Regions from separate parts of the Pseudoalteromonas sp. 2CM32C genome, predicted to be linked through region 1. Evidence: predicted binding sites of a transcription regulator. Region 1 holds the regulator's gene; each other region holds the start of a gene.

Region 1 (2,325 bases):
ATTGTTCATAAACTTATCAATGCTGTGGCATAACGATTTAAACTCCCCTAACTCAATCTCTCGATTCATTAGGCGATCCCATGTCGGTTTGATATGAGATATTTCGTCTGCCAACTGTTGAGCAATTGGTAGGCTAGCCTCAACAGCATCCATTGTTTTATTCGCGGCATTTTCTGTCATTTCTATAACATAATTGAGCCGTTTTTTTGCATCTGGAATAGCATCGGTAGTTAAGTCAGATAAGCGAGTGTCTAGCTCAAAGCTTTTTAAAGCTTCATGCAATTGACGGGTTAACTTTCCAACCTCAGCAAATATTTCAGATTGCTCCTTAGAAGCGGTATCTAAAATTAACTGATTGGCTTTGTCTTGCTCACCGTTTTCTAGAAAAACAACGAGCTGACGAGCTTGTTCTAAAGTTATTTGAGGCGCAGCAAGTGCTGACATAAGCCTCTCCCCCTATCATTAGCCTAAACGTTCAAATACTTTTTCTAATTTAGTTTTGAGTGTTCCAGCAGTAAATGGCTTAACGATATAACCATTAACACCTGCCTGTGCTGCCGCTATAATTTGTTCTTTTTTAGCTTCAGCCGTTACCATCAATACTGGAATGTGTTTAAGCTTATCATCCGCACGTATTGCTCTTAGTAGGTCTATACCCTGCATTCCTGGCATATTCCAATCGGTAACAACAAAATCAAATACTTGATTTTGTAGCATTGGCAAAGCGGTTGACCCATCGTCTGCTTCTTGAACATTAGTGAAACCTAAGTCACGCAACAGATTTTTAATAATACGTCTCATTGTTGAAAAATCGTCAACAACCAGAATTTTCATGTTTTTATCCAAAACATCCCCCAGTGAGGTCTTAACCTTGTTTACTTACTACTAATTTATCCAGTCATTGATTTTAGCTTTAAGCTTAATCATCGCCTGACCATGTATTTGACTTACACGCGATTCACTTACATCGAGTATATGCCCTATTTCTTTTAAATTCATTTCATCGTTATAGTACAAAGACAGCACCATTGCATCACGTTCTGGTAAAGATTTTATTGCACCTAATAAAGACTCGTTAAACCGCTCATTTTTAACATTATTAAACGGTTTGTCTAGCGCTAAATCTTGGCCCACTGGACTGATGGCATCTTCATCAACACCAAGGTCTTCAATACCGAGTACTTTACTTGCATTTACATCGTTTAAGATATGATGGTACTCATTTAACGAAATTTCAAGTTTTTCAGCAACTTCTATATCTGTCGGCTCACGGTTTAAGCTTTTTTCTAAAAAAGCAATTGTTTCGGCCACCAAACGGCTTTTACGATGCACTGAACGGGGTGCCCAATCGCCACGTCGCATCTCGTCAAGCATTGCCCCACGAATACGAATCCCCGCAAAAGTTTCAAAGCTAGCCCCTTTGGTTGCATCAAAACTTTTAGATGCTTCAATCAGACCTATCATTCCTGATTGTATTAAATCGTCCAGCTGCACGCTGGCTGGTAAACGCGCTATAAGATGACATGCCACTTTTTTGACAAGTGATGCATGTTTTTCAACAATCACATTTAAATTTTGTGCTGATTGATATCCCATAACTTTATTCACCAATGTTGTCATAATTAGCCGTTTACTAGTTTCTCTATGAAAAACTCCAGATGACCTGATGGTTGATTAGGTATTGGCCATTTAACTGCTTTTGTTGCTAAAGCTTGAAACGCAAGTGCCGCCGGCGAATTAGGAAAAAGCTCTACAATAACTTTTTGGCGACGCGTTGCTTTGCGCATATTTTCGTCGTAGGGAACCGTTGCGACCAGGTCCATTGATACATCTAAAAAACGATCGGTCACTTTGGAAAGTTTAGCAAATAACTCTTGCCCTTCACGCATACTACGGACCATATTTGCAACAATTTTAAATTTGTATACACCATGCTCGCGACTCAACACTTTAATGAGCGCGTAAGCATCTGTAATCGATGTGGGCTCGTCGCATACAACAACCATGACGTCTTGTGCCGCGCGAGAAAAACTCAGCACCATGTCTGAAATACCTGCGGCTGTGTCGACAATTAAAATATCAAATTCTGTATTTAATTCACTAAAAGCCCGTATAAGTCCCGCGTGCTCTGAAGGCGACAATTCAACCATACTTTGAGAGCCTGACGTTGCGGGTACAATCTTTATACCTGCGGGGCCTTCAACTAAAATTTCATCAAGTTCACATTCACCAGATAAAACATGTGATAAGTTACGTTCAACACGTAGTCCTAGCATAACGTCACAGTTTGCTAAGCCTAAATCGGCATCAAGAACCAACACTCTG
Region 2 (2,325 bases), on a different contig from region 1:
TAGTGCACCGGTTTTTAACTTATGGATGCGCTCAAGCTCTTGTACAGAAACAACTTTGTCAGTTGCGGCAATGTCTAAACCTTGTCCTGCCACCATCCCTTCAATACCTGATGCATGTGCAAGTGCAGCAATCATTTTTACTTGTGATTGCGCTGAGCAATTAAAGTTATGTGTGGCTATAAGTTCAAAGGCGAGAGTTTGTAATGCATCACCCGCTAAAATGGCTTGCGCTTCGCCATACACAATATGGCAAGTGGGGTAGCCGCGGCGTAAATCGTCATCATCCATAGCTGGTAGGTCGTCATGTACTAATGAATAACTATGAATGCATTCTATGGCTGCAGCCAAAATGTCTAAGTCACTTTTTTTAGCGCCTAGCATTTCACCAACAGCGTACACCAAAAAAGGGCGCAGCCTTTTTCCACCATTAAATAAGCTGTAATGAGTGGCTTCTTTTATTGTTTTATCGCTATCGAGCGGTTGTTCAAAGTAGCTATTGAGTGTAGTAGCTACATCTATTTGAGCACGTTCAATATAGTCTTTTATGCTCACAACTATTCCATATCATTATTAAAGTTTGTAAGTGCTGACTTTTCGCTATTGCCCATTAAAATAGATACTTTTTGTTCTGCTTGCTGTAGTTTTTCAGATGACGCACCAGCGAGTGCAATACCACGCTCGAACTGCTTTAATGATTGTTCAAGCGATAAATCACCTTGTTCCATTTCACTAACAATTGTTGATAATTCTTCTAGTGCTTTTTCGAAACTTAAGTTTTCAGGTTTTTTAGTCGCCATCTTTATTTCAGCTTACATGATAAATTTAGGAGCCAATTTTAGGGGGAATGCTAAACTAGGTCAAAGGATGATATGAGTTTTTTACATTTAGCGCGATTAATCGCGTGTTAATCAGTGTTATTAGTCAGGAAAACTCGATAATTAGGCAGTGCGCCTAACTTGATATAAAATAATAAATATAACTTTTATGTTTATTTACAAAAATGACTTAAGCAATTCAGTATGTTGCCGATAAGCAGTTAATAATAAAAAGTTTATGATAAGGCATTTAAACATGAAATCTCTGGAGGAAATGTGGATTTAGCAACCATAATAGGGATCCTAGGCGCAATAGGCTTAATTGTCATGTCTATGTTTATGAGTAGTAGCGGTGAAATGGGCATGTTTGCCGATGCGCCTTCAAGTGTAATTGTATTTGGTGGCTCGCTGTTTATTGTTTTATCAAACTTCACTATGTCTCAGTTTTTAGGGATAGGTAAGGTGGTTGGTAAGGCATTCATGTTTAAAATTGAGTCGCCCGAAGAGTTAATAGAAAAAGCAGTAGAGCTTGCGGATTCTGCTCGTAAAGGTGGCTTTTTAGCACTCGAAGAAGCTGAAATCCCAAACCCATTTATGCGTAAAGGCGTTGACATGCTTGTTGACGGTCATGACGCAGATGTTGTGCGCGCTACACTTCAAAAAGATATTTCCCTAACCACCACCCGTCATGAACTAGGCGCTGGCTTATTTAAAGCACTTGCCGACATAGCTCCAGCAATGGGAATGATTGGTACATTGATAGGCCTAGTTGCCATGTTATCAAACATGGACGACCCCAAAGCTATTGGACCTGCAATGGCTGTGGCACTATTGACCACTTTGTATGGTGCATTTTTGGCGAATGTAGTAGCAATTCCGATTCAGGTAAAACTTGAGCTGCGTAAAGACGAAGAAGCGATGAATCAGCGTTTGATTCTTGATGCTATTTTAGGAATTCAAGATGGTCAAAACCCCAAAGTTATTGAAGGTATTTTGAAAAACTACTTGGCTGAGTCTAAACGTAAAGTTGATACCGAGGAGTAACCATGTCTGATGAAGAGTGCAAATGCCCACCCCCCGGTTTGCCTGCTTGGATGGGTACATTTGCTGATTTAATGTCGCTATTAATGTGCTTTTTTGTACTCTTATTGGCATTCTCAGAAATGGATGTACTTAAATTCAAGCAAATTGCAGGTTCTATGAAGTTTGCTTTTGGTGTGCAAAATAAAATTGAAGTTAAAGATATCCCAAAAGGGACATCGGTTATCGCTATGGAATTTACCCCAGGTAAACCAGAGCCTACACCCATTGAAACTATTCAACAGCAAACCGTTGAAATGACACAACAAATGCTAGAATTTCAGGCTGGTGATGAAAGTTCAGCGGGCGGCAGGCAAGAACAGCGAGGCGATAAACGTGGTGGTGAATCTAGAAGTACCTCACAAGAGCAATCATCAGAACAAGCAATATCCGCTGCAGATCAAGAGCAAACAAATGAGCTAGTTAAAAA
Region 3 (2,325 bases), on a different contig from region 1:
GCGTTACCAACAGCAGCAAGGGCAAAGTAGCAGTTATAAAGAAGGCTCAGGGCACCATGTACCCCCCAACAATAATATGAATCGTGCGCAAGCGCTTGGGCTTTTAGGACTTAACGATGGGGCAACAGAGCGGGAAGTAAAAGTAGCGTACCGTAAGTTAATGGCGCAACATCACCCTGATAAATTAGTATCGCAAGGTTTACCAAAACATATGATGGAATTGGCGGTTAAAAAAAGCCAAGACATTCAAGCAGCCTATGAGTATTTAAAAAAGGCGGCGTAAAAAGCCGTCTATTTCTTTTGTTAGCCGAGCATGTTGTTGAGGTTGATCACGAAGCCCAAATAACTGGCGCTGGCGGTAGTCAAACTTAGCGTTTCGGTTAACCCAGCGCTGGCGATTTTTTAAGCTAATTAAAATATCACGGTTGTCGCTGGCGTAATAAATATCTAAAAGTGCAGGCGTAACAAGAGACGTTGTTTGGCTTAAGCTTTTATTGCGTTTTGCATTGGGCAGATAGCTACTTACACTAATAAACGCATCAATACGCTCTTGTGGAAAGTCTGCATAGTACTCAGTTAACACCCCTGCGCTGGTGCCTTGCGCAATCACAACGATATTTGTGGGTTCTTGCATCGCGGTTTGGTAAAGCGCTTTGTAGCGAGCAAGTAAATTTAGTTTGTAGTTATCGAGTATTTCGTCGCTGATGGCTTCAATGGCATCCACATGATGAGGCGCTTCATTTTTACTTGAAGCATTAGGCTGCTCTGACTCACTGTTGGCTTGACTCTCTGTTTCAGTGGCGGCACTTGGTGCTGTTTCTGCAGCAGGCTCAGCTATTTTACTCGCTTGCCAATCAATATCAGGGGTGGTTATCGCATAGGTGGTGTAGCCTAAATTGTTAAGCTCTTTGCGTAAGTAACTCATTCCAGCATTGTTGGTAGGGGTTGATTGCCAATCGGGAATAAGTAATACAATCCCTCTAAAATCAGCGCTCATGTATTCACTACGTAAACTTAAAAATTCAGTTTCACCTGCTAGCATTGTTTTTACTTCGTCGGTAGGTAAAAGGCGTTTAATATCGCTATTTTCAATACTTGATAAAGAAGGTGGGGCAATATGTTCTGCAGCCGTTGTACAGAGTGCTAAAAGGGCTACACAGCTAAACGCCATGTAACACAGAACCTTTTTAAATAATCGCAAAAACACCATAACACGCTCAACCAGTCGTCATTAGTTAGGTATCGGCATGCTTGTTTAAAAGTTTAATTTTTCCTAAGTAATTGAGCCCATTAAAACTCGGGTTCTGCTTCAAAGGTCATTACTTGTTCGGTGACTGGGTGTTTTAGTTGCAACATTTGTGCGTGAAGTTGTAAACGCGGTGCGGCTGCAAGTGCCTCTTTATGAGCATAGAGTCGGTCACCTAAAATAGGGTGGCCAAGGCTTAGCATGTGTACGCGCAATTGATGTGAACGCCCCGTAATTGGAGTGAGCTCTACGCGTGTGGCGTTTTCCTCTCGTTCAAGTACTTTGAAATGAGTGAGTGATGGCTTGCCATTTTCATGATCTACCATTTGCTTTGGGCGATTAGGCCAGTCGCAAATAAGGGGTAAATCAACCGAGCCATTGTCTTGTTCAAGCTTACCAAAAACGCGAGCTATATAACGCTTAGCGGTTTCGCGATCTTGAAATTGCATGCTTAAATGTCGGTGTGCAGCTTTATTCATAGCAAGGCAGAGTATGCCAGACGTTGCCATATCAAGACGATGAACAATTCGTGCGGTTGGAAACACGCGATTAACGCGGTTAATTAAGCTGTCGGCATGCTTAGGATCTTTACCCGGTACTGTCAATAATTCGCTGGGTTTATTAACAATGAGTAAGTCGTCGTCTTGAAAAAGTATGGTTAAATACGGGTTCATTGGGGGATTGTAATTAACTAACACGGCCGACCTTAATGATTTTGAAGGACGCTATTTTAGGGTAGCAAGGGCAAAGGCTCAAGGAAAACATTGATAGCCTGTACGAAGGCTTCTAATTTATATACTTTTTTGAATATAAAAAAGCGCGGTATAAATACCACGCTTTACTTAGCTGCTGTTGTTTGCAATTTTTACTAACAACTAAAAGCCCAAAATCCTAGTGAGAAACCACGATTAAGCGAATTGCATCTAGTTGTAACTGCGCCTTTTCAATGTGTGCAGTTAGCTCGGTGCGTTGCTTATCGTAAAAGGTAATTTCTTCTTGGCGAATATTAGGGTTAATTTGCTTAAGAGCGCTTAATCGTTCTTGTTCTTCGCTAAGAGACGTTTGCATTTTAGCTAGCG

What was found. The regulator FliA, encoded in region 1, starts transcription of late flagellar genes. The targets are predictions, from matches to a motif close to CTAAAGNTNNNNNNNNNNNNGCCGATA.
Region 2: a site for FliA is predicted at 1,005-1,031, ahead of pomA (flagellar motor protein PomA). Genes of this name have one in related genera too.
Region 3: a site for FliA is predicted at 1,241-1,267, ahead of MTF67_RS11650 (DUF3530 family protein). Genes of this name have one in related genera too.

The regions. Positions count from the first base shown of each region.
Region 1 is NZ_JALNTI010000001.1:166,179-168,503, forward strand. It holds gene MTF67_RS00780 (protein phosphatase CheZ) at 1-444, opposite strand, end outside; gene cheY (chemotaxis response regulator CheY) at 463-846, opposite strand; gene MTF67_RS00790 (RNA polymerase sigma factor FliA) at 886-1,596, opposite strand; gene MTF67_RS00795 (MinD/ParA family protein) at 1,623-2,325, opposite strand, start outside.
Region 2 is NZ_JALNTI010000012.1:100,305-102,629, forward strand. It holds gene ispA ((2E,6E)-farnesyl diphosphate synthase) at 1-552, opposite strand, end outside; gene MTF67_RS17110 (exodeoxyribonuclease VII small subunit) at 555-797, opposite strand; gene pomA (flagellar motor protein PomA) at 1,092-1,859, shown strand; gene MTF67_RS17120 (flagellar motor protein MotB) at 1,862-2,325, shown strand, end outside.
Region 3 is NZ_JALNTI010000005.1:196,668-198,992, forward strand. It holds gene djlA (co-chaperone DjlA) at 1-283, shown strand, start outside; gene MTF67_RS11650 (DUF3530 family protein) at 266-1,171, opposite strand; gene rluA (bifunctional tRNA pseudouridine(32) synthase/23S rRNA pseudouridine(746) synthase RluA) at 1,291-1,944, opposite strand; gene rapA (RNA polymerase-associated protein RapA) at 2,138-2,325, opposite strand, start outside.